2 regions of the Streptomyces sp. SM18 genome follow, and region 1 is predicted to be linked to the other one. Evidence: predicted binding sites of a transcription regulator. Region 1 holds the regulator's gene; the other holds the start of a gene.
What was found. Region 1 encodes HspR, which represses chaperone genes until heat shock. Its sites were predicted from a motif close to TTGAGNNNNNNNNNCTCAA; they were not measured.
Positions count from the first base shown of each region.

Region 1 (15,768 bases):
ACCCTTGAATGCGTGGGCACGGGTATGTATAGCTGCGATACAAATCGCGCCCGGAGCACCCGGCATTCAGCCACACAATGGAGATTTTCGGCGCGATTTCGCGGGCGCTCCCCCGGCCGGACCGCCAGACATCGGTGTCAGATGCACGCTTCGCCAGCCCCGGCGCGCGCCCCCGGCGCCCCGGGACGCCCACCTCCCGCCGTACACACAGCTGTCCCCGGCCCGGACGTCCAGCTTCCGGGCCGGGGACAGCACGGCGGACACACGGCCCGCCGACGGGCTACAGCGTCTTCGCCCCGGGCTACAGCGTCTTCGCCCCGGAGCCGGACGCGGCCGCCGTTCCTGACTCCGCCGACGACGAGGCCCCCGACGCCGACCCCACGATCAGGCCGTCCCCGGCGCGGTCCACCCGCACCGTGTCCCCGTCCTTGATCTCGCCCGCGAGGATCTCCTTGGCGAGCCGGTCACCGATCGCCGTCTGGATGAGCCGGCGCAGCGGCCGGGCGCCGTAGGCCGGGTCGTTGCCCTCCTCCGCCAGCCAGGCCAGCGCCTCCGGTGTGACGTCGAGGCTGATCCGCCGGTCGGCCAGGCGGTCGGCGAGGCGGTCCACCTGGAGGCCCGCGATGTGGGCCAGCTCGTCGCCGGACAGGGCCGAGAAGACGACCAGGTCGTCGAGCCGGTTGAGGAACTCCGGCTTGAACGAGGCCCGGACGACCTCCAGCACCCGTTCCTTCTTCACCTCCGGCTCCGTCAGCGGGTCCACCAGGAACTGGCTGCCGAGGTTCGACGTCAGCACCAGGATGGTGTTGCGGAAGTCCACCGTCCGTCCCTGCCCGTCGGTGAGCCGCCCGTCGTCGAGCACCTGGAGCAGGATGTCGAAGACCTCGGGGTGGGCCTTCTCCACCTCGTCCAGCAGGACGACGCTGTACGGGCGGCGGCGGACCGCCTCCGTGAGCTGGCCGCCCTCCTCGTAGCCGACGTATCCGGGCGGGGCGCCGACGAGGCGGGCGACGCTGTGCTTCTCGCCGTACTCGCTCATGTCGATGCGGATCATGGCCCGCTCGTCGTCGAACAGGAAGTCCGCCAGCGCCTTGGCCAGCTCGGTCTTGCCGACCCCGGTCGGGCCGAGGAAGAGGAAGGAACCGGTCGGCCGGTCCGGGTCGGCGATCCCGGCCCGGGTGCGCCGCACGGCGTCGGACACGGCCCGCACGGCCTCGGTCTGGCCGATCAGCCGCCGGCCCAGCTCCGTCTCCATCCGCAGCAGCTTCTGGGTCTCGCCCTCCAGGAGCCGTCCCGCGGGGATCCCGGTCCAGGCGCCCACGACGTCCGCGATGTCGTCCGGGCCGACCTCGTCCTTGACCATGGTGTCCCTGGCCGCTTCCTGCTCGGCCTCGTCGGCCTCGGCCAGCTCCCGTTCCAGCCCGGGGATCTCCCCGTACAAGAGCTTGGAGGCGGTGTCGAAGTCCCCGTCGCGCTGGGCGCGTTCGGCCTGGCCCCGCAGGTCGTCGAGGCGCTCCTTCAGCTCACCGACCCGGTTGAGGCCCTGCTTCTCCTTCTCCCAGCGGGCGGTGAGACCGCGCAGCTCCTCCTCCTTGTCGGCGAGGTCGCGGCGGATCTTCTCCAGGCGCTGCTTGGACCCTTCGTCGGTCTCGTTCTTGAGGGCCAGCTCCTCCATGTGCAGCCGGTCCACGGCACGCTGGAGCTCGTCGATCTCCAGCGGGGAGGAGTCGATCTCCATACGGAGCCGGGACGCCGCCTCGTCCACCAGGTCGATGGCCTTGTCGGGGAGGAAGCGCGAGGTGATGTAACGGTCGGAGAGCGTCGCCGCGGCCACCAGCGCGGAGTCCGCGATCTGGACCTTGTGGTGGGCCTCGTAGCGGCCCTTGAGTCCGCGCAGGATCGCGATGGTGTCCTCGACGGACGGCTCGGCGACCAGGACCTGCTGGAAGCGGCGTTCCAGCGCCGGGTCCTTCTCGATGCGCTCGCGGTACTCGTCGAGCGTGGTGGCGCCGACCATGCGCAGCTCACCGCGGGCGAGCATCGGCTTGAGCATGTTGCCCGCGTCCATCGCGGAGTCGCCGCCGGCGCCCGCCCCGACCACGGTGTGCAGCTCGTCGATGAAGGTGATGATCTGGCCGTCGCTCTCCTTGATCTCGGAGAGGACGGTCTTGAGCCGCTCCTCGAACTCACCGCGGTACTTGGCGCCCGCGACCATCGCGCCGAGGTCCAGCGAGACGAGCCGCTTGTTGCGCAGGGACTCCGGCACGTCGCCCTTGACGATGCGCTGGGCGAGGCCCTCCACCACGGCCGTCTTGCCGACGCCGGGCTCACCGATGAGCACGGGGTTGTTCTTCGTCCGGCGGGAGAGCACCTGCACCACGCGGCGGATCTCCTGGTCCCGGCCGATGACCGGGTCGAGCTTGCCCTCGCGCGCGGCGGCGGTGAAGTCGGTGCCGAACTTCTCCAGGGCCTTGTACTGCCCCTCGGGGTCGGGAGTGGTCACCCGGCGCCCTCCCCTGCTCTTCTCGAACGCGTCCAGCAGCTTCTCGGCACTGGCTCCCTGTGCCTGGAGGATCTCACCGGCGCGGCCGCCCCGCGCCGCGACGGCGATCAGCAGGTGCTCGGTGGAGAGGTAGTCGTCGCCCAGCTCCTTCGCGCGCTGGTCGGCGTCGGCGAGGACGGCGAGCAGGTCACGGCTGGGCTGGGGCGGCCCGACGGTCGACCCGGTGACGCTGGGCAGCGAGCCGAGGAACCGCTCCGTCTCCTCGCGTACGGCCACCTGGTCGGCCTCGACGGCGGCCAGCAGGTCGGTGACGTTCGCGTTGTCCTCGCCCGCGAGCAGCGCCAGCAGCAGATGGCCGGAGGTCAGGTCGGGGTGTCCGTCCTTGACGGCCCTGCTGGTGGCCGCGTTGAGGGCGTCCCTGCTCTTGTTGGTCAGCTCGGCGTCCACGGGCGCTGTCTCCTCCTTGTACGGGAACGGGTGCTCCGGAGAACTGTGACTCGGTCAACGGGTACAAAGTTGAGTCTAGTCCACTCAAGCTTGAAACGCCGCCACCCCGCGGTCGCCGGAGCCCCTCTCTCTAGGCTGACCCCATGCCTGACGTACGCAACCCCGGACCCGACTACCTCGCCTTCTGGCGGGAGCGCCATGTGTGCACCCTGACCACGCTCCGCCCGGACGGGACCCCGCACGTGGTGCCGGTCGGCGTGACCTACGACCCGGACACCCGGACGGCCCGGGTCATCACGAGCGGGAAGAGCAGGAAGGTGGCCCACGTCCTGGCGGCCGGCCCGGACGGGGCACGGGTCGCGGTCTGCCAGACGCAGGGGCGCCGCTGGGCGACGCTGGAGGGGCGCGCGGTGATCCGTACGGAGCCCGAGCAGGTCGAGGACGCGGTACGGCGCTACGCGGCGCGGTACGAACGCACTCCGGCGCACAACCCGCACCGGGTGGTCATCGAGATCGCCGTGGACCGGGCGCTCGGCAGGGGCTGAACCGCCCCGGGGCAGCACAACGGCGCCATCGTGTTCAGGTCACGATGGCGCCGTTGTGTGGGGGAAGCGCCTGAACGACATGGAACGACGGGGGAATCGTTCAGGCGCTGCGGGGGGTGGCGGAAATGGCTTCTTGTTCGAACAGCTCGTGGTCGCGCTGATCGAGATTGACGAAGATCATGCCGTACCTCACGGCACAGCGGACCGGTTGCGGGGCACCCCGGGGCCGACGGAGGCACCGGTAGGCGCGGATGTCGTCCTCGGCCTCCATCACGACGACGATCGGCTCTCCGAACAGGGTGACCATCAACGAATCGCCCTGACGCGTCAGCGCCGTGAGCAGATCGATGAAGTGCCACCCTGACCGGTACGCCGTCGCCATCTCGCGGCGGAAGGTACGGTCGTCCGGCGGGGTGGTCATGCGACCGAGCCGGCCGGAGTGGACCAGGCGATGTCACCGGACTGGGCACCCCAGGCGATGTCACCGGACTGCGCGCCCCATGCGATGTCACCGGACTTGGCGCCCCACGCGATGTCACCGGGCTTGGCGCTCCACGCGATGTCGTCCGACGCGGACACGGCGCGGACGTTCCAGGCGATGTCGCCGGACTGGGCGCCCCACGCGATGTCACCCGGCACACCTGCGGCCTCGGCACTCCAGGCGATGTCACCCGGTACCGCTGCGGCCTCCCCGCCCCAGGCGATGTCGCCCCCGCCCGCCAGTCCAATGCCCAGGGCTGCAACGAACGAGGCGGCAAGCGCCGAGCGAAGCATTCGCTTATACATAGTCGGCTTCGTCCTCACTTGTGGATTCTTCGTCCCCCGCACCAAAGACGATGTCTCACCCAGGCACTCGAACACCACCGAGTCGATGCATCATGTTCCTGAATGTTCAGGAACCTGGGGGGTGGAGATATGACCACAAGCTACATAAAGCCGACACATCCTCACGGGATCACCGAACTGTGTGACGAAGGGGGCCGTCTGTACGCCAGCGCGCTTCGCTCCGGCCGCATCGCCCGCTCCGAGGCGGCGACGGCTCCGTGCCTCATCGACTTCGCCCTGCTGCACCCCGATCCGGACGACGCGGAATGGCTCCGTCCGGTCCCGCCGTCCGCGGCGCTGGCCAAACACCTGCACCCGCTCGAACGGGAGATCCAGGACCGCCGGCGGCGATCCGTGCTGCTCACGGAGTCCTTCGAGCCGTTCATGGACATCAGCGCCCAGGACCCGCCGACCACCCACGCCATCACCGTCCTGGAAGGCGCCAACCGGATCAACGCCGCCCTGGACCTCGCCACGGCAGAGTGCCGGACCGAGGTGCTCACCGTCCAGCCCGGCGGCGGCCGCAGCGAGGACCGCCTCAGCGAGGCCCTGGAGCGCGGACTGTCGGTCGTGCACCGCGGAGTACGCCTCCGTACGCTCTATCAGCACACCGTGCGGCACAGCCCCGGCACACTCGCGTACGCGGAACGCATCGCCGACGAGAACGTGGAAATCCGCACACTCGAAGAACTCATCGAGCGCCTCATCATCTTCGACCGCACCGTCGCGTTCATTCCCGCCACGGACGACCGCCAAATCGCTCTGGAACTCCGCCATTCGGGCCTGGTCGAATATCTCGTCAAGGTATTCGAGCAGCTGTGGGCGCGCGCCGCGCCGCTGCTGGAGGAAGTGAAGTACCAACCGACTCCCCTCGGCATCAGCGGAGTTCAGCGCTCGATTGCCCAACTCCTCGTCGAAGGGCATGTGGACGACTCGATCGCACGCCGCCTCGGAATGAACGTCCGCACCTGCCGCGCGCACGTGGCCAAACTGAACGCGGCGCTCGGCAGCAACAGCCGGGCCCAACTCGGCTACCTGATCGCGCAGTCGGGAATCCTGAACCAGGAGTGACCGGGGTCCCGCCACCGGACGCCGCCGCGCCGGGGGAGGGACACGGCCTCGCCGTGGAAGCGCCGGAGGAGTTCCCCGCTCCCACGGCAGGCCCCACGATCCTCCCGCGGCTAGGCTTCCACCACCGTCATCTTGTTGCACTGCAAAAAGTGGGGGGTCCCAAATTCACGCGGACAGGGCAAAACCGGCGCACACACACAGCAACCGCGAGCTGTGCGACCCGGCGATCCGCCTGTACGAGGAGGCGCTGCGCGCGGGCCGTCTGCCCCGCGCCGCCCTGGCCTCGGCCCCGTGTCTGCTGGACATGGCCCTCGTCCAGCCCGACCCGGGCGACGCCGCGTGGCTGCGCCCGGTCCCGCCGTCCTCCGCGCTGGCCCACCTGCTGCAGCCCATCACCCGGGAGATAGACGAGCGGATACGGCTGACGGCCGCGCTGGCCGGGGCGCTGGCGCCACTGGCGAGGGTCGCGGACGAGGACCCCAACCTCGCGATCACCGTGCTCGAAGGGCGCTCGCTGATCATCTCCGTGCTCCGGGAGGCCTCCACCCACGCCAAGGAGGAGGTCCTGACCGCACAGCCGGGAGGCAACCGGCTCACCCACAACATGCGCCAGGGCCTGGAGAACGCCCGCACCGCGATCGCCTCGGGCGCCCGGCTGCGCCACCTCTACCAGCACCCGGCGCGCTACAGCCCCGGTCTGAAGGACTACCTGGCCCAGGTGCCCGCCGACCGCCTCCAGGTGCGGACTGTCGAGCAGACCGTCGACCGGCTCATCATCTTCGACCGTGCCGTCGCCTACGTCCCGGCGACCCCCTCACGGGACGCCGCCCTGGAGATCCGGCACCCGGCGCTCGTCGCCTATCTGACCCAGGTCTACGAGGTCCTCTGGGCGCAGGCCACCCCGCTCACCCGGCAGTTGCCGGCGACGGTCCCCGGCCTTCCGGTGACCGCCGTCCAGCAGAGCGTCGCCCGGCTCCTGGCCGAGGGCGACGTCGACGACGTGGTGGCCCGCAAGCTGGGCATCAGCGTCCGCACCTGCCGCGCGCACATCTCCAAGCTCATGCAGACCCTCGACGCCCGCAGCCGCACCCATCTGGGCGCGCTGCTCGTCCGGTCCGGTGTCGCGGGCACCGAAGCCGGGGAGACGACGCGAAGGCCCGCCGCCGGAGCCTGAACTCCGGGGCGGGCCCGAGGCGCCGAACGCGGTCAGTCCGCCTGCCGCTTGGGCCGCCAGACCACCAGGGCGCTCGTCTGCTGCACGTCCTGGTAGGGCACCAGGTCCCGGCGGTAGGAGGCGTGCACCTGGGCCTCGCGCTGCTGCATGGCCACGGCCGCGCCGTCCACCGCCGCCGAGAGCTCGGCGACGCGCTGCTGGAGCGCGGCGACCTGGTTCTCCAGCTCGATGATGCGCTTGATGCCCGCGAGGTTGATGCCCTCGTCCTGCGACAACTGCTGGACGGTGCGCAGCAGTTCGATGTCGCGGGCCGAGTAGCGCCGGCCGCGCCCGGCCGTGCGGTCCGGCGAGACCAGGCCGAGGCGGTCGTACTGGCGCAGGGTCTGCGGGTGCAGGCCGGAGAGCTGGGCCGCGATCGAGATCACGTACACCGGTGATTCGTCGGTCAGCTGGTACGGATTACGTCGACGGCCGTCCATCTCAAGCTCCCTTCGCCGCCTGGAACAGCTCCGCCCGCGGGTCCTCCCCCGCGGTCGCCTTGCGGAAGGCCTCCAGGGCGTCCTGTGCGTCCGCGCCGAGGTCCTTGGGTACGGACACCTCGACCGTGACCAGCAGGTCGCCCCGGGTGCCGTCCTTGCGCACGGCGCCCTTGCCGCGGGCCCGCATCGTACGCCCGTTCGGTGTGCCCGCGGGCAGTTTCAGGGTGACCGGCGGGCCGCCCAGGGTGGGCACCCGCACCTCGCCGCCGAGCGCCGCCTCCACGAAGGTGACGGGCACGGTGACCGTGAGGTTGTCGCCCCTGCGGCCGAAGACCGGGTGGGCGTCGACGTGGACGACGACGTAGAGGTCGCCGGCCGGGCCGCCGCGCTCGCCCGGACCGCCCTTGCCGCGCAGCCGGATCCGCTGCCCGTCGGTGACGCCGGCCGGGATCCTCACCTGCATCGTGCGGGCCGACTTGGCCCGGCCGCTGCCCTTGCAGACCTCGCAGGGGTCCTGGGCGATGAGCCCGCGGCCCTTGCAGTCCACACAGGGGTCGGTGAGCGAGAACCCGCCGCCGGTGCCGCGCGAGACCTGCCCCGTACCGACACAGGTCGGGCAGACCCTGGGGGTGCCGTTCTTGTCGCCGGTGCCCGAACAGGCCTTGCAGGGCGCCTGGCTGGACATCCGCAGCGGGACCGTGGCCCCGTCGACCGCCTCGGTGAAGCTGAGCGTCACCTCGGACTCGACGTCCTGGCCGCGCCGCGGCTGGACACGGGTGCCCGCGCCGCCGCGGTTGAACAGGCCGCCGAAGACGTCGCCCAGTCCACCGCCGCCGAAGCCGCCGGCACCGCCCTGGCCACCGCCGGGCGGGGCCCCGCCGCCTCCGAAGAGGTCACCCAGGTCGAAGTTGAAGTTGCCGCCCGCGCCGCCCCCGCCGCCGGGACCCGCCCGGAAGCCTCCGTTGCCGAAGAGGGCGCGCGCCTCGTCGTACTCCTTGCGCCTCTTGGGGTCGCCGAGGACGTCGTTGGCCTCGGAGATCTCCTTGAAGCGCTCCTCCGCCTTCGCGTCACCCTTGTTGGCGTCCGGGTGGTACTCGCGGGCGAGCTTCCGGTAGGCCTTCTTGACCTCGGCGTCGGTGGCGTCCTTGGGGACGCCGAGGACCTTGTAGTAGTCCTTCTCGACGAAGTCCTTCGTGCTCATCGACGTCCCTCCTTCCGGACGATCGGCCGTGCGGCCGGCCCTGTGGCCGGCCGCACGCCCTGTCGGTGTTCACCGCGGTGGTCGGACCTGATGTCAGACCTCCTCGGTGCCACCGCTCTCCTCGTCGTCCGCTTTCTCTTCCTTGGCCGCCGCGGGCGCGGCGCCCGGCTGCGGCTCGGCCACGGCCACCCGCGCGGGGCGGATGGTCCGTTCCCCGATGCGGTACCCAGGCTGCAGGATCGCCACGCAGGTCGTCTCGGTGACGTCCGGCGCGTAGCTGTGCATCAGGGCCTCGTGGATCGTCGGGTCGAAGGGCTCGCCCTCCTTGCCGAACTGCTGGAGGCCCAGCTTCGCGACCACCGTCTCCACGGACTCGGCCACCGACTTGAAGCCGCCGACGAGCTCGCCGTGTTCCCGTGCCCGGCCGATGTCGTCGAGCACGGGGAGCAGTTCGCTCAGGAGGCCCGCGACCGCGACCTCCTTGACCGCCACCCGGTCGCGCTCCACGCGCCGCCGGTAGTTCTGGTACTCGGCCTGCAGGCGCTGGAGGTCTGCCGTGCGCTCACCGAGCGCCGTACGGACCTGGTCCAGCTGAGCCGTCAGTGCCGCTGTCTGCTGCACGTCCCCGGCCGGGGCCGCCTCCTCCTTGTCGGAGGGGGTGGCGGCCTTCGGCTCGGCTTCGTCGGAGCCGGTGCCGGAGGGGACGTCGGGCTCCTCTTCGAAGCCCGGAGTCTCCTCGGTCACGCCGCACCGCCCTTCTGGTCCTTCTCGTCGTCCACGATCTCCGCGTCGACGACATCGTCGTCGGCCTTGCCCTGGGCGTCACCCGCGGCGTCCGCGCCGGGCGTGGCACCCTCGCCCTGGGCACCGGCGTACATCGCCTGGCCCAGCTTCTGGGAGACGGCCGCGACCTTCTCGGTGGCCGTGCGGATCTCGGCGGTGTCCTCGCCCTTGAGCTTCTCCTTCAGCTCGGTGAGCGCGGCCTCCACCTCCGTCTTCACGTCACCGGGGACCTTGTCCTCGTTGTCCTTGAGGAACTTCTCCGTCTGGTAGACGAGCTGCTCGCCCTGGTTGCGCGACTCGGCGGCCTCGCGGCGGCGGTGGTCCTCCTCCGCGTACTGCTCGGCCTCCTCACGCATCCGGTTGACCTCGTCCTTCGGCAGCGAGGAGCCGCCGGTGACGGTCATCTTCTGCTCCTTGCCGGTGCCGAGGTCCTTCGCGGCGACGTGCATGATGCCGTTGGCGTCGATGTCGAAGGCGACCTCGATCTGCGGCACACCGCGCGGGGCCGGCGGCAGACCGGTCAGCTCGAACATCCCGAGCTTCTTGTTGTACGCCGCGATCTCGCGCTCGCCCTGGTAGACCTGGATCTGCACGGACGGCTGGTTGTCCTCGGCCGTCGTGAAGATCTCGGAGCGCTTGGTCGGGATCGTGGTGTTGCGCTCGATGAGCTTCGTCATGATGCCGCCCTTGGTCTCGATACCGAGGGACAGCGGGGTGACGTCGAGGAGCAGGACGTCCTTGACCTCGCCCTTGAGGACACCCGCCTGGAGCGAGGCGCCGATGGCGACGACCTCGTCCGGGTTGACGCCCTTGTTGGCCTCGCGGCCGCCGGTCAGCTCCTTGACGAGCTCCGCGACGGCGGGCATACGGGTCGAGCCACCGACGAGGACGACGTGGTCGATCTCGGTGAGCTGGATGCCCGCGTCCTTGACCACGTTGTTGAACGGGGTCTTGCAGCGCTCCAGCAGGTCCGCGGTGAGCTGCTGGAACTGCGAGCGCGTGAGCTTCTCGTCCAGGTGCAGCGGGCCCTCGGCGGACGCCGTGATGTAGGGCAGGTTGATCGTGGTCTCGGTCGAGGACGACAGCTCGATCTTCGCCTTCTCCGCGGCCTCGCGGAGACGCTGGAGAGCCATCTTGTCCTTGGACAGGTCCACGCCGTGCCCGTTGGCGAACTGCTTCACCAGGTAGTCGACGACCCGCTGGTCCCAGTCGTCACCACCGAGGTGGTTGTCACCGTTGGTGGCCTTCACCTCGACGACGCCGTCACCGATCTCCAGGAGGGACACGTCGAAGGTGCCGCCACCGAGGTCGAAGACGAGGATCGTCTGGTCGTCCTTGTCGAGCCCGTACGCCAGCGCGGCGGCGGTCGGCTCGTTGACGATGCGCAGGACGTTCAGACCCGCGATCTCACCGGCCTCTTTGGTGGCCTGGCGCTCGGAGTCGTTGAAGTACGCCGGGACGGTGATCACCGCGTCGGTGACCTTCTCGCCCAGGTACGCCTCCGCGTCCCGCTTCAGCTTCTGCAGGATGAAGGCGCTCATCTGCTGCGGGTTGAAGTTCTTGCCGTCGAGCTCGATCTTCCAGTCCGTGCCCATGTGGCGCTTGACCGAACGGATCGTCCTGTCGACGTTGGTGACCGCCTGACGCTTGGCCACCTCGCCGACGAGCACCTCGCCGTTCTTCGCGAAGGCGACGACGGACGGCGTGGTCCTGGCGCCCTCGGCGTTGGTGATGACGGTGGGCTCGCCGCCTTCGAGAACGCTGACGACGGAGTTAGTCGTGCCCAGGTCGATGCCGACCGCACGTGCCATTTCGATTCCTCCAACTGACTACTTGAGTGGATCTGGCTCAAGGATGCATCACACCGGCGACAGAGTCAAAGGACTTGAGCGGGCAGGACTCAACTTAAATGCAGGTAACCGCATCCACCAGGCGTTTTCACGGAGAACCGCGCACACGGCCCGCTCCCGGCGCACGCTTCCCGCGACACCGGAGGGCGTCGCGCGTCACACACTCCCCACCCACCATCGCACCGTGGGATTGTTCTGTCACAAATTGCGGCGAGCCGGTCAAATACGGCACACCCATGGACCACCGGGCAGGTGCGGATGCGAAGCGCGAGGCGGACCACGGTACGGAGCACGAAGAGCCCCACCGCATACGCGACGGCGACAAGGGGCGGCGAGGGACACACCACGGCCGCACGGCAGGACCTCGGGCGGGAGGAGGCGCCGTGGCGCGCCCCGGGGCGCGCCACGGCCGTACGAGAGACCCTGGCACGCGTGACGGCGGCAGGGGTGACCCTGGGGCCGGCACGGGCGGCCCTGGAGCGCACGGCCGTCTCGCTGGCCGGGCGCGCGGCCTCGGTGACCAGGAAGCGGGCCCTGGACCTGGCGCTCGGCTCGGCCCTGCTCCTCCTGGCCGCGCCCGCCCTCGCGCTCACCGCCCTGACCCTGGCCGTACGCGCGCCCCACGGCCGGGGGTCGGTGCTCCTGCGCGAGGCCCGCGTCGGCATGGGCGGCCGCCCGTTCGAGCTGCGCTCGCTGCGCACCCGGCGGTTCCGCCTCGACCTGCTGTCCCGGCTGCCGCACGTCGTACGCGGCGACCTCTCCCTGGTCGGTCCGCCGCCCCTGCGCCCCGACGACCCTGCGCTGAACGCCCCGCGGACCGACCCCTGGCGGCGGGAACTGCGCCCCGGACTGACCGGCCTGGCCCAGGTCCGCGCCCGCTCCGGAATGCCCTGGGACGAACCCGCGCTCCTGGACGCGCACTACGCGGAGCATCATGGGACAGGTCTCGACCTGGCGATCCTCGTGCGGAGCGCGCGCATCCACCTGCGCACCGAACTGCGTGAAGCCCGCCGGGGCAAGGCACGCCTGAGCGACACAGATCACCGCCCGCCCGGCTACAGCGGGGTGGACTAAATGGATAGTGTCAGCACAGACTGATTAAGTTACTGCTTAGTAATCACTTGTACGTGCTGGATCCCACCTCGCAGGCCCGAGGAGCCCCCAAATGCAACTCGCCGCGATCATCGTGTCGCTGGTGCTGACGGTCGTCGGCGTTGCGCTCATCGCCCGAGCCGTCGCGCAGATCTACCGATTCGTCCGGATCGGACAGCCGGTACCGGCAGGCAGTCGCACCGACGACCCGAAGCAGCGCACGATCACCCTGGCCAAGGAGTTCCTCGGCCACACCCGGATGAACCGGTGGGGCATCGTCGGCTTCGCGCACTGGTTCGTCGCCATCGGCTTCCTGACCCTGCCGCCGACCCTGCTCCAGGCCTACGGGCAGCTCTTCCGGGCCGACTGGGTGCTGCCGGTCATCGGCGACTGGCTGCCGTTCGAGCTGTACATCGAGTTCATCGGCCTCATGACCGTGCTCGGCATCGTCACGCTGATGGCCATCCGGCTGCTCAACCTGCCGTCCCGGGCCGGCCGCAAGTCCCGCTTCGCCGGCTCCAAGGCCTGGCAGGCGTACTTCGTCGAGTACGTCATCCTCGTCATCGGCCTGGCGATCCTCACCCTGCGGGGCCTGGAAGGCGCGATCCACCACGTCGACGGCTACGGGGCCTCGTACTTCGTCTCGTACCCCCTGGTGCTGGCCTTCAAGGGCCTGGGCCTCGGCACCCTCCAGAACCTCATCTACTTCGTCGCGATGATCAAGATCGGCACCTCGCTGATCTGGATGATCACCGTCTCGCTCAACACCAACATGGGTGTCGCCTGGCACCGCTTCCTCGGCTTCCCGAACATCTGGTTCAAGCGGAACGCCGACGGCGAGGCCGCGCTCGGCGCGCTCCAGCCCATGACCTCGGGCGGCCAGGAGATCGACTGGGAGGACCCGGCCGAGGACGCCGTCTTCGGTGTCTCCCAGGTCGAGCAGTTCTCCTGGAAGGGCATCCTCGACTTCTCCACGTGCACCGAGTGCGGCCGCTGCCAGTCGCAGTGCCCCGCCTGGAACACCGGCAAGCCGCTCTCCCCCAAGCTCCTGATCATGTCCCTGCGCGACCACGCGCACGCCAAGGCGCCGTATCTGCTGGCAGGCGGCGGCAAGGACATGGAGGGCACCGAGAAGGCCACCGCGGAGCAGCTCAAGGACGTTCCCGCCACCGCCCTCGCGGAGGCCGAGCGCCCGCTGATCGGCACCGCCGAGGAGAACGGCGTCATCGACCCGGACGTGCTGTGGTCCTGCACCACCTGCGGTGCGTGCGTGGAACAGTGCCCGGTGGACATCGAGCACATCGACCACATCGTGGACATGCGCCGCTACCAGGTGATGATCGAGTCCTCGTTCCCGTCCGAGGCGGGCACGATGCTCAAGAACCTGGAGAAGAAGGGCAACCCCTGGGGGCTGGCCAAGAAGCAGCGCGTCGCGTGGACCAAGGAGGTCGACTTCGAGGTGCCGGTCGTCGGCAAGGACGTCGAGGACCTCAGCGAGATCGACTACCTGTACTGGGTCGGCTGCGCCGGTGCCCTGGAGGACCGCGCCAAGAAGACCACCAAGGCCTTCGCGGAGCTCCTGCACATCGCCGGGGTCAAGTTCGCGATCATGGGCGGCGACGAGAAGTGCACCGGTGACTCGGCCCGCCGCCTCGGCAACGAGCCGCTGTTCCAGCAGCTCGGCCAGGAGAACGTCGCGATGCTGAACATGGCGTTCGGCGAGGACGACGACGACCCGGAGACGAAGAAGCCGAAGGCGTCGAAGAAGATCGTCGCGACCTGCCCGCACTGCTTCAACACGATCGCGAACGAGTACCCGCAGCTCGGTGGCGAGTACGAGGTCATCCACCACACCCAGTTGCTCCAGCACCTGGTGGACGAGGGCAAGCTGATCCCGGTCACCCCGGTCGAGGGTCTGATCACGTACCACGACCCGTGCTACCTGGGCCGGCACAACAAGATCTACACGCCCCCGCGCGAGATCATCGCGAAGGTCCCGGGTCTGCGGAACGAGGAGATGCACCGCCACAAGGAGCGCGGCTTCTGCTGCGGCGCCGGCGGCGCGCGGATGTGGATGGAGGAGCGGATCGGCAAGCGCGTCAACAACGAGCGCGTCGACGAGGCCCTCTCGCTCAACCCCGACATCGTCTCCACGGCCTGCCCGTTCTGCCTCGTCATGCTGACCGACTCGGTCAACGGCAAGAAGAACGACGGCCAGGCGAAGGAATCGATCCAGGTGGTCGACGTCTCGCAGCTGCTCCTGGAATCGGTGAAGGCCCCCGCCGATCCGGCGGGCGAGGAGGAGCCGGCCGGCCAACCGGAGCCCGAGCCCGTGAAGTAGGGCGGCGCCCACCTCGACCGGAAGCGGCCGGACCTGCCTCGGGGGCAGGACCGGCCGCTTCCGTATGCCGGAGGCCTCCTGGGGGATGCCCGAGGCCCGCGCCCTGGCGCCTCCTGGATGCCCGAGGCCCGTCGGGGTGCCCGAGGCCCGTCGGGGAGCCCGCCCCCGGTCCCCTAGGGGATGTCACAGGTAGGACGCAAAGGCCGCCGGTTCCCCGGCCCCCGGTACCCCACACGCCCGGACCAGGTACGTTCGACGGGTGGCTGGATTCAGGATCGGACGCGGCCGGGACAACCGCACACCGCAACAACACCCGCGGCAGCAACAGCCGTACGGGCAGGCGCCGTCGCCGCCGTACGGCGGTCAGTCGTGGCCCCCGGCGGGCGGCGGGGCACCGTACGGCGGCCCCCAGGGCGCCGGGTACGGCGGCGGACACGGGGGCGGCTCGGCCCCGTACGGCGGGGGGAACGGCGGGCAAGGGGAGCCCGAGTACTTCGGCGACCCGTACCACCAGCCCCCGCAGCACGACCCGTACGCCAACGCCCCCGGACACACCCAGGCGTTCCGCCTCGACGAGGACCCGTACGGCGACGGCAGCACCTACCAGGCCGGCAGCGCCCCCGCCCCGCCCTCGGGCCCCCGGCTCGGCTGGAAGCAGCTGCTCAGCGGCATCGTGCTGCGCCCGGGACCGACGTTCTGGCAGATGCGCGACTACCCGGTGTGGGGACCCGCGCTGATCGTGACGTTCGTCTACGGTCTGCTCGCGCTGTTCGGCTTCGACCAGGCCCGGGACGAGGCGATCCACGCGGAGGTCTCCACCGCGGCCCCGTACGTGATCTTCACGGGCGTCGGCTTCGTCATCGGCGGCCTGGTGCTCGGCGCCGTCACACACACCCTGGCCCGCCAGCTCGGCGGCACCGGCTCCTGGCAGCCGACCGTGGGCCTCTCCATGCTGATCATGTCGATCACGGACGCGCCCCGGCTCGTCTTCGCCCTGTTCCTGGGCGGCGAGAACTCCCTGGTGCAGATCATCGGCTGGGTCACCTTGCTCGCGGCCGGCGCGCTGTTCACGTCGATGGTGAGCAAGTCGCACGACCTGCCGTGGCCGAAGGCCCTGGGCGCCTCCGCGATCCAGCTGATCGCGCTGCTGTCGATCATCAAGCTCGGCACGATCTGACGGCTCCGCGCGCGTGTGACGACGTGGCGATGTGACGAAGGGCCCGGTCACCCTGTGTGGTGACCGGGCCCTCCGTCATGAAGTCACGAGGTCACGCACTCCCCCGCTCCCCAGGCGTGCGCCCGCCTAGGCGTCGAGGACCTGTCCCCGACGGCGTACGACGGGCTTCTCCACACTCCACGGGAAGTTGATCCACCGGTCGGTCTTCTTCCACACGTACTCGCACTTCACGAGCGACTGCGGCTTCTCGTAGATGACCGCGCTGCGCACCTCGGCCACG
Region 1 is NZ_CP029342.1:3,419,939-3,435,706, forward strand. Features, by position in the region: gene clpB (ATP-dependent chaperone ClpB) at 302-2,950, opposite strand; gene B9S64_RS15190 (pyridoxamine 5'-phosphate oxidase family protein) at 3,094-3,495, shown strand; gene B9S64_RS15195 (hypothetical protein) at 3,596-3,916, opposite strand; gene B9S64_RS15200 (5'-nucleotidase) at 3,913-4,269, opposite strand; gene B9S64_RS15205 (helix-turn-helix transcriptional regulator) at 4,411-5,391, shown strand; gene B9S64_RS15210 (helix-turn-helix transcriptional regulator) at 5,696-6,565, shown strand; gene B9S64_RS15215 (heat shock protein transcriptional repressor HspR) at 6,598-7,044, opposite strand; gene dnaJ (molecular chaperone DnaJ) at 7,046-8,245, opposite strand; gene grpE (nucleotide exchange factor GrpE) at 8,339-8,989, opposite strand; gene dnaK (molecular chaperone DnaK) at 8,986-10,839, opposite strand; gene B9S64_RS15235 (sugar transferase) at 11,311-11,952, shown strand; gene B9S64_RS15240 ((Fe-S)-binding protein) at 12,044-14,311, shown strand; gene B9S64_RS15245 (Yip1 family protein) at 14,571-15,488, shown strand; gene B9S64_RS15250 (phosphoribosyltransferase) at 15,615-15,768, opposite strand, start outside.

Region 2 (15,768 bases), 1.5 Mb from region 1:
CGAGATGCACCACGTCCGGAACACCTCGGGCAACGGCTACTTCTTCGGTCCGTACCGCGTGGAACCCGGCATTCCGCAAGGCGTCCTCGAACGCCGCGGAGGGTCGCGCGGACCACACCGCGAGCACCCCACCGGGCGTCAGAGACGCCCGGCAGGCGGCCAGTCCGGCGGGTGAGTAGAGGCTCTCGTTGTCCTCCGTGACGGTCCAGTCGGGGCCGTTGTCGATGTCCAGGCACAGTGCGTCGTAACGCTCCGTGGTCGTGTGGAGGTGGGTGACGAGGTCCACGCGGAGGATCTCGGTACGCGGATCGGCGAGCGCCGCGCCGGAGATCCGGCCGAGCGGACCGTCGAGGTGCCAGTCGACGATGGCCTGTTCCCGCTCGGCGACCGCGATCCGCCCCCAGCGCGGAGCGGCGGCGGCCCGGACGAGTGAGAAGCCCACCCCGAGCCCCCCGATGAGCACACCGGGGTCCGGGCGCCCGTCGGGCAGGGCGGCCAGCGCGGCGTCCACGAGCAGCCGCTCGGAGCGGCCGTCGGAGGTGTCCATCAGGAAGCACCCGTTGGCGATGATCTCGAAGTCGTCGCCGCGCTGCCGCAGCACGACTTCGCCGTACGGCCCCTCGCGCCGGTCGAGGGTGACGGGGCCGGTGAGGTGGGTGGCGGGCATGTACGCGGTCTCCGGTCTCCGGTCGGCGGGCACGGTTTCGCCCATCCTTCCGGCAAGTCCCCTGCCGGGCCAGCGAATTCCCGGCCGGGGCGGGGGGAACGCCTGTGCCCAGGGTGGGTTCGCCGGGGCCGCCGGCCGGAAGGGCCCTCCGGGGCGTCGGCAGAGGTCTGCCCCAGCCGTCCCGCCGGGCCGCTTCCACGGGCCGGCCCGCGCGGGCGTCACGGCCGCGGAGCGGCGGCCGGCGGCAACGGCCGGCGAACGGCCCCCGGCGATCCGGGTGTGGCTGAAAAGCGGCTCCCCGGTGCGGCGGCCGTCGCCGGGGTCACCGGACGGTCCGGCCACCGCCGCCGGCCGGCCGGGCCCCGGAGTCGGTGACCGCCCCGGAGGCCGCTCCAGGCGTCGCGGGGGCGGGCTCCGCGCGTGCGGGAATCCCCTCGGCGCACGCCGCGTTCTACGCCGCGGGCCACCTGGGAACGGTCCTGCGGCCAGCAGGCACCAGATATCGCTGAGAGCGAACACAGGGTGGGGAACATTCGGCGGCTCACAAGCATTGAGTCTGCATAACTCAACTTGCCTGCCGAAGGGGAGATCATGACTACTGAGTCCAACGCGTCCCGGGCGTCCACCCCGATCGACCTGCCCGTGCTGCCGCTCGACGACGAGGTCGTGCTGCCGGGGATGGTGGTCCCGCTCGACCTGTCCGACGCGGAGGTGCGCGCCGCCGTCGAGGCCGCCCAGGCCGTCGCGCGGCCCGGCGGAGGCAAGCCCGAGGTGCTGCTCGTACCGAGGATCGACGGGAACTACACCGGGACCGGCGTCCTGGGCACCGTCGAACAGGTCGGCCGGCTCTCCGACGGTGACCCCGGTGCGCTCATCCGGGCCCGCGACCGCGTACGGATCGGTGCCGGGACCAGCGGGCCGGGAAGCGCGCTGTGGGTGGAGGGCACCCGGATCGAGGTGCCCGCGCCCGGCCGGGGAGGAACCGCCCCCGGCGCCGCCGCCGAGCTGGTCAAGGAGTACAAGGCACTCGCCACCAGCTGGCTGAAGAAGCGTGGTGCCTGGCAGGTCGTGGACCGTGTCCAGCAGATCGACGACATCTCGGCCCTCGCCGACAACTCCGGGTACTCGCCGTTCCTGACCACCGCCCAGAAGGTGCGCCTGCTGGAGACGGTCGACCCGGTCGCCCGGCTGAAGCTCGCCATCCAGTGGCTGAGCGAACACCTCGCCGAGCAGGACGTCGCCGAGTCCATCGCCAAGGACGTCCAGGAGGGCGTGGACAAGCAGCAGCGCGAGTTCCTGCTGCGGCGCCAGCTCGACGCCGTCCGCAAGGAGCTCTCCGAGCTCAACGGCGACCCGGAGGACGAGTCCGACGACTACCGGGCCCGTGTCGAGGCCGCCGACCTGCCCGGGCACGTCCGCGAGGCCGCGCTCAAGGAGGTCGAGAAGCTGGAGCGGGCCTCCGACCAGAGCCCCGAGGGCTCCTGGATCCGGACCTGGCTGGACACCGTCCTCGAACTGCCCTGGACCGAGCGGACCGAGGACGCCTACGACATCAAGGGCGCCCGGGAGATCCTGGACGCCGAACACGCGGGCCTGGCGGACGTCAAGGAGCGCATCACCGAGTACCTCGCGGTGCGCAAGCGGCGTGCCGACCGGGGGCTGGGCGTCGTCGGCGGCCGGCGCGGCGGTGCCGTGCTGGCGCTGGTCGGCCCGCCCGGCGTCGGCAAGACCTCGCTCGGTGAGAGCGTCGCCCACGCCATGGGCCGCAGCTTCGTCCGCGTCGCGCTCGGCGGTGTCCGCGACGAGGCGGAGATCCGGGGCCACCGGCGTACGTACGTCGGGGCGCTGCCCGGACGCATCGTGCGGGCGATCAAGGAGGCCGGTTCGATGAACCCGGTCGTCCTGCTCGACGAGATCGACAAGGTCGGCTCGGACTTCCGCGGCGACCCCGCCGCGGCCCTGCTGGAGGTGCTGGACCCGGCACAGAACCACACGTTCCGCGACCACTATCTGGAGGTCGAACTCGACCTGAGCGACGTGGTGTTCCTGGCCACGGCCAACGTCCTCGAAGCCATCCCGGAGGCCCTGCTCGACCGTATGGAGCTGGTCCGCCTCGACGGCTACACCGAGGACGAGAAGGTCGTCATCGCCCGAGACCACCTGCTCCCGCGCCAGCTGGAGCGGGCCGGTCTGGAGGCGGACGAAGTGAGCCTGGAGGAGTCCGCGCTGCGCAGGCTGGCCGGCGAGTACACCCGGGAAGCGGGCGTACGGAATCTGGAGCGGGCGGTCGCCCGGCTGCTCCGCAAGGTCGCGGCCCAGCACGAACTGGGTGACCGGGACCTGCCGTTCAGGGTGACCGACGCCGACCTGAGGGGTCTGATCGGGCGCCCCCACCATGTGCCCGAGTCCGCCCAGGACCCGGCGGAGCGCCGCACCGCGGTGCCCGGGGTGGCCACCGGTCTGGCGGTCACCGGAGCGGGCGGCGACGTGCTGTACGTCGAGGCGTCGCTGGCCGACCCGGAGACCGGGGCGTCCGGGCTGACCCTGACCGGTCAGCTGGGCGACGTGATGAAGGAGAGCGCGCAGATCGCCCTCAGCTTCCTGCGGTCGCACGGCGCGGAGCTGGAGCTTCCGGTCGCCGACCTCAAGGACCGGGGCGCGCACATCCACTTCCCGGCGGGCGCGGTCCCCAAGGACGGCCCGAGCGCCGGTGTCACCATGACCACGGCGCTGGCCTCACTGCTGTCCGGGCGGCTGGTCCGCACGGACGTGGCGATGACCGGTGAGGTCTCGCTGACCGGACGGGTGCTGCCCATCGGCGGCGTGAAGCAGAAGCTGCTGGCCGCGCACCGGGCGGGCATCACCACCGTGGTGATCCCCAAGCGGAACGAGGCCGACCTGGACGACGTCCCGGCGGAGGTGCTCGACACCCTGGAGGTCCACCCGGTCACCGACGTCCGCCAGGTGCTGGAGATCGCCCTGACCCCGGCCTCGGCCGAGACCGGCGAAAGGGTCCCGGCCGCGGCGTAGGCGCCACGCCGTGACGGACGCGGCGCCACGGACACGGCCGGTACGGACGGCCCGCTCCTCCCCGAAGGGAGGGCGGGCCGTTCCGCGTGCCGCCGCGCGGACCGGGTGCGACGGGGCGCCGGCCCAGGCCGGGTGGACCGTACCGGGGCGGCGGACGCCGCGTCACGGCGGGCGGCGGATCAGGGGCGGTAGATCGTGCCGGGCTCCGGCTCGGCGGGCGCCATCAGCTGGGGCACGGTCACGAAGGTGTAGCCGTCCTTCCGCAACGCGTCGATGATGCCGGGCACCGCGGGGACCGTCCCCTTGTAGATGTCGTGCAGCAGGATGATCCCGTCCCGGTCCGCCTGGTCGAGCGTCCGCTTCCGGATCAGCGCGGAGTCGTTGGTCGAGTAGTCCTTGGCGGTCGTGCTCCACAGGATCTGGGAGAGGCCCAGCTCCTTGCTGATCTCGGAGACCGTGTCGTCGGTCCGGCCCTGCGGCGGACGCATCAGCCGGGGCTTCTTGCCCGTGATCTCCGCTATCGCGTCCTGGGTCTTCTCCAGTTCGGCGCGGATCTCGTCGGGCTTCTTGTCCGTCAGGATCTCGTGCGACCAGGTGTGGTTGGCGACCTCGTGCCCCTCCGCCTCGATGCGGCGCACGGTGTCCGGGTGCTTGAGCACATGGTTCTTGCCCAGCAGGAAGAACGTCGCCGGGACCTTCTTCTCCTTCAGGACGTCCAGCAGGTGCGGGGTGTCCTCGCCGGGCCCGGCGTCGAAGGTCAGCGCGATGCACTTCGCCTTGCGGCAGTCCACGGAGCCGAACGCCCCCTTGGCGTCGGACGCGGCGTCGGCGCGGGCGGAACCGGGAGCGGTCGTCTCCATGGAGCAGCCGCCCAGCGAAAGAGTGAGGACGGTCACAAGGGCGGCGGCCAACCCCGTACCGAGCGGCGTCGTCTTCCTGGGCACAGCGGTCACTCCCGGAGCAGATCCGCGCCCTGGTGGCGCGGTACGCCGTGACTCTACACAGCGGGTATACCCAGCGTGCATAGTGGGGGTGCCCCGACGGTACCGAGCCCCGGCGGCCGGATTCGGCCATCGGGGCTCGGTCGGTGCGGGGAGTGTCGCGGGCGGTGCGGGTCAGCCGTTGGCGAGCGCCTGCACCCGGTCCAGGGCGCCGTTGAAGTGGTCGTGGTCGCCGACCGTGGGGCCGGACGAGGTGTACTGCCACATCGTGTAGAAGCCCCAGCCGGCCGGCAGTTCACCGACCGCCGCGGCGTAACGGGCCACCCAGAGCGGGTTGGTGGTGCCGAAGCCCGCGTTGTTGCCGGTGCAGTCCTTCCACCAGCTGGTCGCGGTGTAGATGACCGCGTCGCGCCCGGTGCGGGCCTTGTAGGTGTTCACGAAGTCGCGGATCCAGGCGACCATGGCGGCCTGCGTCTTGCCGTAGCACTGCGCGCCGTACGGGTTCCACTCGATGTCCAGCACGCCGGGCAGGGTCTTGCCGTCCCGCGACCAGCCGCCGCCGTTGTCCACGAAGTAGTTGGCCTGAGCCGCGCCGCTGGTCGTGTCCGGGGTGGCGAAGTGGTACGAGCCGCGGATCATGCCCACGTTGTAGGAGCCGTTGTACTGCTGGGCGAAGTACTCGTTCTTGTAGTACGTCCCCTCGGTGGCCTTCACGTAGGCCCACTTCACGCCGCTGTTCCAGAGGGTCGACCAGGCGACGTTGCCCTGGTGCCCGCTGACGTCCACGCCCTCGGTCTGCGCGGCCGCGGCGACGCGGGCGGGGCTGCCGGCCTGCCGGCCGTCGTGCGCGATCACGCCCTGGCCCATCCTCGCCGTACCCCGCTCGGGGACGTCGGCGCCGGACGCGGCGCCGGGCAGGGCGAGCAGGAGGGCGAGGGAGGAGAGGAGCGCGCCGGCCGCGGCGAGGCGGCGGCGGGAGGTCTGGGCGGTTCCGGATCTGTGCACGGGCATCTGCGTGCCTCCGAAGGCTCGGTGGGGGGAGCTCATGACCCAGGAGCGGGTGCGGGACACTCCTGTGGGGCGGGCGCCATGGTGTGAACATGCCATCCCTGGCATCCCTGACGCTACGCACGTAGACCCGTCCGGCGGAAGGGGGCCCGGTCGTCGCCGGAGGTCTACTCCTGCGAAATACTGGCCGAGCTGCGGTGATGGCCGCGGTTGGCGGAAACTTTCATCGGCCGGAAAGCGTGTGAGGGGTGCTGACGTGCACGGGAGCGAAAGCGGCGGTGAACCGGGTGCGGCGGCCAGGAGTGGTGTGGACCACGAATTCCTCGCACTGGAGCGGGAGTTGGCGGTCTTCCTGCGCCGGGCGCGGGCCAACTCCGGGGAGATGGCCCGCGAGGTCCACCCGGATCTGGAAGCCGCCGCCTACGGTCTCCTGGTGCGTCTGGAGTCGGCGGGGCGGCAGCGCCCCACGGACCTCGCCGCCTACTTCGGGGTCGGCCGGGCGACCATGAGCCGCCAGCTGCACGCCCTGGAGACCCTCGGTCTGGTGGCCCGTGAGAGTGATCCGGCGGACGGCCGGGTCTCGCTCGTCCACCTCACCGACGAGGGGCTCGCCCGCTTCCGCCGGGTCCGCGACGCGCGGCGCGGCCGCTACGCCGACAAGCTGGCGGACTGGGACCGCGCGGAAGTGGCGGAACTGGCGCGGCTGCTGCACCACTTCAACGCCCGCGCCGAGGACTGAGGCGGGCGCGGGCGCGGTGCGGGCGCCGTCGCCCGGCCCCGCGCCGCTCACGCCCCCGCGTCCCGCACCGGAGGCTCCCCGGTCTACAGCTCGGCCAGTACCGCCGTCGCGTCGTCGTGCCGCTTGCCGCGCCGCAGGAAGACGCGGTCGGTGTCGGCCCGCTCCAGCTTCCTGACCCGGTCGATCAGTCCCTGTGGCCCCTCCTCGCGCACCACCCCGAACGCGGCCGTCCAGTCGCCCTCGCCGAACGTCTCCGTCCAGCGGCTCGCCCCGTCCGTCAGGGCGGCCAGCGCCCGCACCTCCGCGCGGGGCGTCTTGCCGGTCACCGCGCGTGACGCCACGTCGGGGTCGGCGGCGGCGGTGAAGAAGCCCCCCTCCTTGTTGCGCGCCCGCGCGTCGGTGACGGCCTCGGAGACCAGGGAGCCGGGCGGGAGCCGGTCGAGACGGTCGTCCAGGACCGGGCACACCGTGCCGTCGGGCCCCTCAAGGAGCAGGACCGAGTCGGAGAGCACCAGGTGTTCCACCCGCTCGGCGTCCCAACGCGCCAGGACCACCGTCGCCTGAGGTGTACGCACGTGAGAAAGGTCACACGAGGAGCGGTGGGCGTCGGCGGTGCGCCGGATGGACGCCGCGAGCACCTCGGTGAGCGTCAGATCCCGCCGCGAAGCGGACAGTTCGACCAGCGAGCCGCCCAGCCGGGCGGTGAACCACGGCACGGAGTGCACACATCCGTCGTCGCCCGGTGGTGGGGTGACGCCGTCGAGGAGGACGAGGGCGCCACCCAGGCCGGATGCGGGGACGGCGGTCGATGCCCAGTCCTCGTTGGGGTGTTCGGGGCGGCCCGGCTCGGTGGCGAGTTGGATGCGCATCCGGTCAGTCTGCACGATGCGTTCACAGCCCCGTACGACACCGGGCCCGGTCCGTACCAGCAGGTCAGCGTGGCCCGGTGGGCGGGGGAATGGGCTCTGCGCATATGCGGGCGGGCATCCTGCCAAAGCGCGGGCGGAAGTTCCACCCGGTGGCTGATGTGTGACAAGGGTTGGCTCTGGGGAGACTTGTTCGCCAACTCAGGAGTGATGTTCACTCGTTCGAGTGGCGGAGCGGTTGATGCGCGCCCCCCTCCGAAAAGCGCTGGAATGGTCGGAAGCCGTACCAGGGGTGGGGCGTCCTACGACACGTGACCGTGCGTCATCTCTGCTTCATGGGTGGACGAGTCAAGATTGCGAGCACCGGTGCAGAAGAAGCGGCCTCGGAGCAAGGACAGCACACGAGACGGGTCCGGGGCGACGCCTCCGGCCGCGGGCGCGGGCAAGCGGACCGTGCGGGTACGCAGCAGGCTGGTCGCCGGCGTGGCTGTCGTCGGTATCACCGTGATCGCCGCGGGTGCCCCGATGGCTCTCGACGCCTCCGCCGACCTCAACGAGTCACAGCGGCTGGTCACGCTCGCCGAGCTGAACCGGCAGGCGGTCACCCTCGCGCACGCCCTCGCGGACGAGCGCGACGAGGTCGTCGCCCACATCGCGGCAGGGCGTGACCAGGACGGCGAGGGCGGCTCGTCCGACTCCGCCGCGCGGGTCGACCAGCAGGTGGACGAGATCACCCCGGACGCGTCCGCCGCCCTGCGCCGCGACCTGTCCACCCTTCCCTCGCTGCGCCGTGAGGCTCTCACCGGCAAGGGCTCGGCGATGGAGGCCTACCAGGCGTACTCCGACGTCATCGCCAAGCTGCAGGGCCTCGCCGGGGAACTCGCCGAGAAGACGCCCCCGCGCGCCGCCGACGCCACCCGCGCCCCGCTCGCCCTCGGCGCCGCCGTGGAGCAGGCGTCCGCGACCCGGGGCCTCCTGCTGGCCGCGCTCGCCGTACCCGGTACGAAGCCGGCCGACCCCGTGACCGACCCGTTCACCGGGCTGCCGGTCCAGGGCCAGGACGAGAGCGACAGCGACGACACCCGCACCCGCGACGAGCTGAGCGCCGCCGCCCAGCAGGCCCGGGTGCGCGAACTCGCCGCCCTCGCCGACTTCGACCAGGCCGCCGGGACCGCCGCGCGTAACCGCCTGGCCTCCACGGTCACCGGCCCCGAGGTGAACACGGCGGAGAAGTACCTCACCCGGCTGGCCGACAGCCCCCAGCTGTCCGACTCCGACCGCAAGTCGGACCCCAAGAAGGTCCAGGCGGCGCTCTCCGCCCGGGTCGACCGTATGCGCAGCGCCGAATCCGCCCTGGGTACGGCCCAGGTCGAACGGCTGGAGGCGCTGCGGGACGACGACGTCACGGCCCTGGAGATCCGGCTGGCCCTGCTCGGCGGCTGCCTGCTGATCGCGGTCGGCGTCTCCACCGCCGTCGCCCGCACCCTCACCCAGCCGCTCGCGGTGCTGCGGATCGGGGCCGCCCGGATCGCCGGTGAGCCCGAGACCGCCGAGCCGGTCCGCTACACCGGGCGCAACGACGAGTTCGCCCAGGTCGTACGGTCGATCAACACCCTGCACAGCACGCTGGGCGCGCTCCGTCAGGACGGTGCCACGGGCCGGCTGCGGACCCTGGAGTCCGAGCGCGGTGAACTGATCGCCGACCGCCAGGCCTTGGCCGTGCGCCGGGAGGAACTCCAGGGCGCGGTCGAGGAACTGACCACACAGCTGGAACAGCTGAAGAACACCGTCCACCACACCTTCGTCAACCTGTCGCTGCGCGCCCTGGGCCTCGTCGAGCGCCAACTCGCGGTCATCGAGGGCCTGGAGGAGCGCGAGCAGGATCCGGAACGCCTCTCCACCCTGTTCAAGCTCGACCACATGGCCACCGTCATGCGCCGCTACAGCGAGAACATGCTGGTGCTGGCCGGGGCGGAGCACAACCAGGGGCACGCGGGCCCGATCCCGCTCGTGGACGTGCTGCGCGCCGCCGTCAGCGAGATCGAGCGGTACGAGCGGGTCACCATCCAGTCCCTGCCGCCGCACGCCCAGATCGCCGGATTCGCCGCCGACGACCTGAGCCACCTGGTCGCCGAACTCCTGGAGAACGCGACCTCCTTCTCGCCGCCGGACTCCCCGGTCGAGCTGTCCGGCTGGCTGCTGGAGACCGGTGAGGTGATGCTCTCCGTACAGGACGAGGGCATCGGCATGTCGACGGTCCGGATGGGCGAGCTGAATGCCCGGCTGAGCGACCCGGCGTCCTTCGAGGCCGGTGAGCAGGCGGCGGACGGAGCCGGACTGGGCCTCCAGGTCATCTCCCTGCTGGCCGCGCGCCACGGGGTACGGGTCGAGCTGCGCGAGCAGACGGGGAGCGGGGTGACCGCCGTCGTGGTGCTCCCCAAGGCCCTGCTGCCGAAGGCGCCGCCCGCCGCTTCCCCGCCCACGGCGCAGATGCCCGGGGGCGCCCCGGCCCTCAACCTCCCGGGATCGGTAGCCGAGGCCAACTCCAATGCCCTTCCTCCGCGTTCGTCGGAACAGGAGGACGAGGACCCGCTGATCGCCGCCGCCGAGCGGACGATCCGTGAGACGGGCACCGACACGGTGCCCGCTCCCGGCATCGCCGAGGAGCCCGCCGCCTCCGCCGAGGACGTGGAGCCGGTCGGCCCGGACGCGGCCGCGGAGGCCGGCTCATCGGCCGGCCCGGACGCGGACAGCGAGACGGACGCCGACACCGACGCGGACACGGACACGGACGCGTCCGCCGCGCAGGCCGACGAGGACTCCGCGCACGGCACCGCCCCGGACGAGGCCCCCGACGCCCCGGCCGCCGCACGGCCCGCCCCGCCCGCCGAGTCGGACGTCGAGTCGGACCCCGAGACCACGATGCAGGTCCGGCTGCCCTCACCGCAGCGCGCCCCGGACCCGTACGCCATCGGACCCGACCGCCACGAGCGGGCGGCCGACGACAGCCCGGCCGCCACCACGCCCCCGGAGGCACCCGGAGCCACGGCCCCGGACACCGGAGTCACCGCCGCGGGCGCCCTTCCCGGCCCCCGGCAGCCCGTGACCCCGCCCCCCGCCGCGCCGGCCACCGGCCTGGGCGAGGAGGTCCCCGACCCGGCCCCGGTGCCCGAGCGGCTCACCGACAAGGGCCTGCCCAAGCGGACGCCGAAGATCGTCGATCCGCCCTCCGTTCCGGCGGGCGACCGCACGGGCACGCTGGACAAGGAGGCCCTGCGCCGCAGGCTCGGTGGCTTCCACCGCGGGGCCAAGGAAGGCAGGCGTGACGTCGAGGCCGAGCTGACCGAGAACACTTCAGAGACCGATGAGACGGGGGACACTGTCGAGGAGGCACGCAGTTGACTGCTCCCAGCACGTTCGGGCTGAGCACCGAGGCCCGGAACCTTCACTGGTTGCTGAGCAATCTCGTGGAGGAGGTGCCAGGGGTCCACTCGGTCACCGTCGTCTCGTCCGACGGGCTCATGCTGCTGTCCTCCGACCCGGGCCTCGCCACGGCCGGGGAGGCCGGACCGAAGCGGGGCCCCCGGGGTTCCAGCGCCGATCTCGCCACCATCGTCTCCGGCGTCGCCTCGCTGACCACCGGCGCCGCCAAGCTGATGGACGCCGGCGGGGTCAAGCAGACGATGGTCGCCATGGACGAGGGCAGCGTCTTCGTCATGTCGATCAGTGACGGGTCCCTCCTCGGAGTGCACGCCACACCCGACTGCGACATGAGCGTCATCGCCTACCACATGGCGCTCTTCGTCGGCCGCGCCGGACACGTACTCACCCCCGAACTCCGCAGCGAGCTGCGCAAGTCGATGGAGAGCGCCCAGTGACGCCGGCCGCCGAGCCCGCACGCAAACTGCCCGTGCGGGGCGCCGGCCGCAAAGCCGCGCGTGTGCGCCCCTACTCCCTCACCGGCGGTCGGACGCGCTTCGGCCACGTCCTGCTGGTGGAGACCTTCGTGGCCGCGCTGGAGGCTCCGGAGGAGCGCCGCGAGCTGACGAACGGCAACCTCGCACGCGTCATGCCGGAGCTGCGCGCCATCGTGGAGCTCTGCCGCCGCATGCGTACGGTCGCGGAGATCTCGGCCATGCTCAAGATGCCGCTCGGCGTGGTCCGGGTGCTGCTCAGCGACCTGGCCGACCAGGGGAAGATCCGCGTGTACGGGACCGGTCACGGCACCGGCCAGCCCGATCGCGCACTGCTCGAAAGGGTGCTCAATGGACTCCGCCGTCTCTGAGGCTCCGCTCTTCGCCCCGCGACAGCAGGAGCCGCGGGACCAGCCCGAGGAAGCGGTACAGGCCTGGCAGCTCGACCACACCCGGGCGCCCGTGGCGACCAAGATCGTGGTGGCGGGCGGGTTCGGCGTCGGCAAGACGACCTTCGTCAGTTCGGTCTCCGAGGTGACCCCGCTGCAGACCGAGGCGCTGATGACGCAGGCCAGCGAGGCGACCGACGACCTCAGCGCCACACCGGACAAGGTGACCACCACGGTCGCGATGGACTTCGGTCGGCTCACGCTCGACGACGACCTCGTGCTGTACGTCTTCGGCACCCCCGGCCAGGAGCGCTTCTGGTTCATGTGGGACGACCTGGTGCGCGGTGCGATCGGCGCGGTCGTCCTCGCCGACACCCGCCGCCTCGCCGACTGCTTCCCCGCGCTCGACTACTTCGAGAGCTGTGGGCTGCCGTACATCGTCGCCGTCAACCACTTCGAGGGGACGGACGGTTACGAGGAGGCGGACGTCAGGGAGGCGCTGACCGTTCCGCCGCACGTGCCTGTGGTGATCATGGACGCGCGGAGGAAGATCACTGTCGTGGAGTCGCTGCTGGCCCTGGTGGGCCACGCACTCGACATCACCCCCGCGTAAGCGCACCCCCCCACGTCCACGTAACGGAGAAGCCCGATGCGGAAGATACTCATAGTCGGAGCAGGCCAGTCCGGTCTCCAACTGGCCCTCGGCCTCCAGGCCCACGGGTACGAGGTCACCCTCATGTCCAACCGCACGGCCGACGAGATCCGGTCCGGCCGGGTCATGTCGACCCAGTGCATGTTCCACACCGCGCTGGAGCACGAGCGCGAACTCCAGCTCGACTTCTGGGAGTCGCAGGCCCCCCGCATCGAGGGCCTCGGTGTCTCGGTGGCCGGACCCGACTCCGGCCGGGCCGTCGACTGGGTGGGCCGGCTCGACGGGTTCGCGCAGTCGGTGGACCAGCGGGTGAAGATGGCCGGCTGGATGGAGACCTTCGCGCAGCGCGGCGGCCAGCTCGTCATCCACGGCGCGGCCGTCTCCGACCTGGACTACTTCTCCCGCACCTACGACCTGGTGCTGGTCTCGGCCGGTAAGGGCGAGCTGGTCTCCATGTTCGGCCGGGACGCGTCCCGTTCGCCGTACGACGCCCCGCAGCGCGCACTCGCCGTCGCCTACGTTCACGGCATGGGCCCGCGCCCGGAGCACCCGGACTTCGACGCGGTCCGCTGCAACCTGGTCCCCGGTGTGGGCGAGTTGTTCGTGATGCCGACGCTCACCCTGTCCGGCCGCGCCGACATCCTGTTCTGGGAGGGCGTGCCCGGTGGCCCGCTGGACGTCTTCCGGGGCATCAAGGACCCCTCGGAGCACCTGGCCACCACCCTGGAGCTCATGGAGCGGTTCACCCCCTGGGAGTACGCCCGCGCCACCAAGGTCGAACTGACGGACGCCAACGGCACCCTGGCCGGCCGCTACGCCCCGACCGTCCGCAACCCGGTCGGCCGGCTGCCCGGCGGCGGCCTGGCCCTGGGGGTGGGGGACGTGGTCGTCGCCAACGACCCGATCACCGGGCAGGGTTCCAACACCGCGTCCAAGTGCGCGCACTCCTACCTGCACTCGATCATCGAGCACGGCGACCGTGAGTTCGACGCCGCCTGGATGCAGGCCACCTTCGACCGGCACTGGGAGAAGACCCAGCACGTCGTGCGGTGGACGAACGCGATGCTGGCCCCGCCGCCGGAGCACGTGCTCAACCTGATCGGCGCGGGCGGTCAGCTCCAGCCGGTCGCCGACCGGTTCGCCAACGCCTTCAACGACCCGGCCGACCTCGACCACTTCTTCTTCGAGCCGGACCGGACGAACGCCTACCTCGCCGAGGTCACGGCCGCCGCCCAGGCCTGACCGTCCGGACGCCCCGCCCCGCCCGTCGCCGGGGCGGGGCGCCCGGTCATCCCGCGTCCGGGGCGTCGTAGCCGGTGTCCGCCCCGTCGGCCGCGCCGTCCGGAAGCTCCGGCGGGGTGTACGCGGCCAGCGGCTCGCCGTCCGGGTCGGGCCGCACCGCCCCGAGCAGCGGGTTCGACGCCACGGGGGACACCTTCACCTCGGTACCGGGCCGGGGCGCCTGCACCACCTGGCCGTCGCCGATGTAGAGGGCGACATGGGTCGCCTCCGGGAAGTAGACCACCAGGTCCCCCGGGCGCAGCGCCGAGACGGGCACGTGCGGCAGCCGCCGCCACTGCTCCTGCGAGGTACGCGGAATGGCGCGCCCCGCCGCCGCCCAGGCCGTCGAGGTCAGCCCCGAGCAGTCGTACGACTCCGGACCCTCGGCGCCCCACACATACGGCTTGCCGATCTGCTCGACGGCGTACCGCACGGCCTCGCCGCCCTGTTCGGACGGTGTCCGGGGGGTGGTGCTCAGCGCGCCGGAGGCCACCAGCGCGTCCTGCGCGGCGGCGGTGTTCCGTCCCTCCAGCTCGGTCACCCCGGCGAGCTGCTCCTCGGAGAGCGAGGCGAGCATCGCCTCGACGTCCCGCATCCGGGCCTGGACGGTGTCGCGCTGCTCCTTCTCCCGCTTGGTCAGCTCCCGCTGCCTGGCCAGCGCCGCGCGGGCCTTCGCCGCCAGGTCCTCGGCGCGTTCCTCGGCACCGGAGAGCCGGTCCACGGTGGCCGTGCTGCCCGCCTGGGCGCGGGCGATCACATGGCTCTGGTCCAGGGCCCGCTGGGGGTCCGGGGCCAGCAGGAGCCGCAGATAGAGGGAGAAGTCGGTGCGGCCCTGGTACTGGGCACGGGCGAGGCGGCCCGCGTCCTGCCGGGCTCCGGTCAGGGCGGCACGGGCGGCGGCGAGCCGGGTGTTGAGCGTCTTCGCCTCGGCGGTCCGTTTCTTCAGTTCCTCGGCCGTGCCGTTGTACCGTTCCCCGGCCTTCTCCGCCTCCTGGTAGAGGGTCTGCAACCGCTTCAGCAGGGTGGGGACGCTCCGCGGGGCCTCCACACGTGCCGGGGCGCCGGGCGCGGGCTCGGCGAGGCCGGTTCCGGGGGCCGGTTCCGCGAGGGCGGGGGAGGCGGCGACGACCGAGGCGGCCACCGCCGTGCAGAGCGTGCGCGCGAGTCTGCCTGGCACGGCATCACCTCCGGTGACAGGGCCGGGCACACCGTTCCGTAGGACAATCGGACCGGTCGCTCCGCCATCGGTGTTCGGATCCCGTCCATCCGGTCACCCGGTGTCAGGTGATGCAAGGACCTTCCGGCGTGCCGCTGACCGGACCGCCCGAACGCCGTACGTCCGGCGTCACGCCACCGGGAAGGCGTAGAAGGCCCGTTCGCGCCGGACGACGACGGTCTTCCCCGCCGCCAGCACCCGGTACGGGCCGCTGACGGTCGCGCCCTTCGGCTCCTGGGCACCGATGTCCTGGAACTTCCACAACCGGCGTCCGTCCGCCGTGGCGAACGCCGTCACCTGGGTGGAGTCCGCCGCGAGCAGGGTCCCGCCACCGGTGCTCAGGGTGAGGGCGGGGGCGTTGCCGCCGAGCGGGACCTCGGTGGACCGCCGCCAGGCCTGGCGCCCGGTGGCCGCCTCGACCGCGCCGACCTCCTGGGCGCGGTTGGCGGTGTGGAGCAGCTTCCCGGCGAGCACGGGGGTGCCGAAGACGGAGCCCTCGGGGCCGGCGAGCGTCCACACGGGCTTCCCGGTGTCCGTCTCGAACGCCTGGAGGCCGCTGCCCACGGCCGCGTACAGCCGGCCCTCCTCGTCGCCGAGCGCCGCCGCGGCCGGGGAGACGGAGCCGAACTGCCGGTTCCACAGCGCCTTTCCGGACGCGCGGTCGAAGCAGCGGAAGAGGGCCTTGCCCTTGGCCGCCTTGGCGTCGGCCGCCGTGAGGGTCGCCGCGTCCTGGGCCAGGACGACGTCCGTGTCCCGGACGGCGGTCAGCCGGTAGGCGGGGGTGCCGTCCCGGCCCGCGGGGACCGCGGTGCGCCAGACCTCCTCGCGCCGCACGAGGTCGTACGCGAAGAGGTACGCCTTGGCGACCTGGGTGTCCTTGCCGGGCTTCTCGCCCTTCTTGGGCTTCGGCGCCTTCACGGTGACGGTGTGCGAGCCGGTGAACCACAGGACGTTCCCGGTCAGCCCGGTGAGGGGGCCGACCTTCATGCCGGGGACGCCGGTGAACTGGTCCGCGTACCGGACGCGGTGCTCGACCCGGCCGTCCTTCGACGACAGCCAGAGGAA
Region 2 is NZ_CP029342.1:4,935,614-4,951,381, forward strand. Features, by position in the region: gene B9S64_RS22480 (spermidine synthase) at 1-667, opposite strand, end outside; gene lon (endopeptidase La) at 1,259-3,697, shown strand; gene B9S64_RS22490 (polysaccharide deacetylase family protein) at 3,877-4,557, opposite strand; gene B9S64_RS22495 (lysozyme) at 4,813-5,649, opposite strand; gene B9S64_RS22500 (MarR family winged helix-turn-helix transcriptional regulator) at 5,903-6,385, shown strand; gene B9S64_RS22505 (hypothetical protein) at 6,469-7,254, opposite strand; gene B9S64_RS22510 (nitrate- and nitrite sensing domain-containing protein) at 7,618-10,653, shown strand; gene B9S64_RS22515 (roadblock/LC7 domain-containing protein) at 10,650-11,129, shown strand; gene B9S64_RS22520 (DUF742 domain-containing protein) at 11,126-11,536, shown strand; gene B9S64_RS22525 (ATP/GTP-binding protein) at 11,517-12,167, shown strand; gene B9S64_RS22530 (styrene monooxygenase/indole monooxygenase family protein) at 12,204-13,448, shown strand; gene B9S64_RS22535 (C40 family peptidase) at 13,495-14,664, opposite strand; gene B9S64_RS22540 (PQQ-binding-like beta-propeller repeat protein) at 14,833-15,768, opposite strand, start outside.
Region 2: a site for HspR is predicted at 1,218-1,236, ahead of lon (endopeptidase La). Genes of this name have one in related genera too.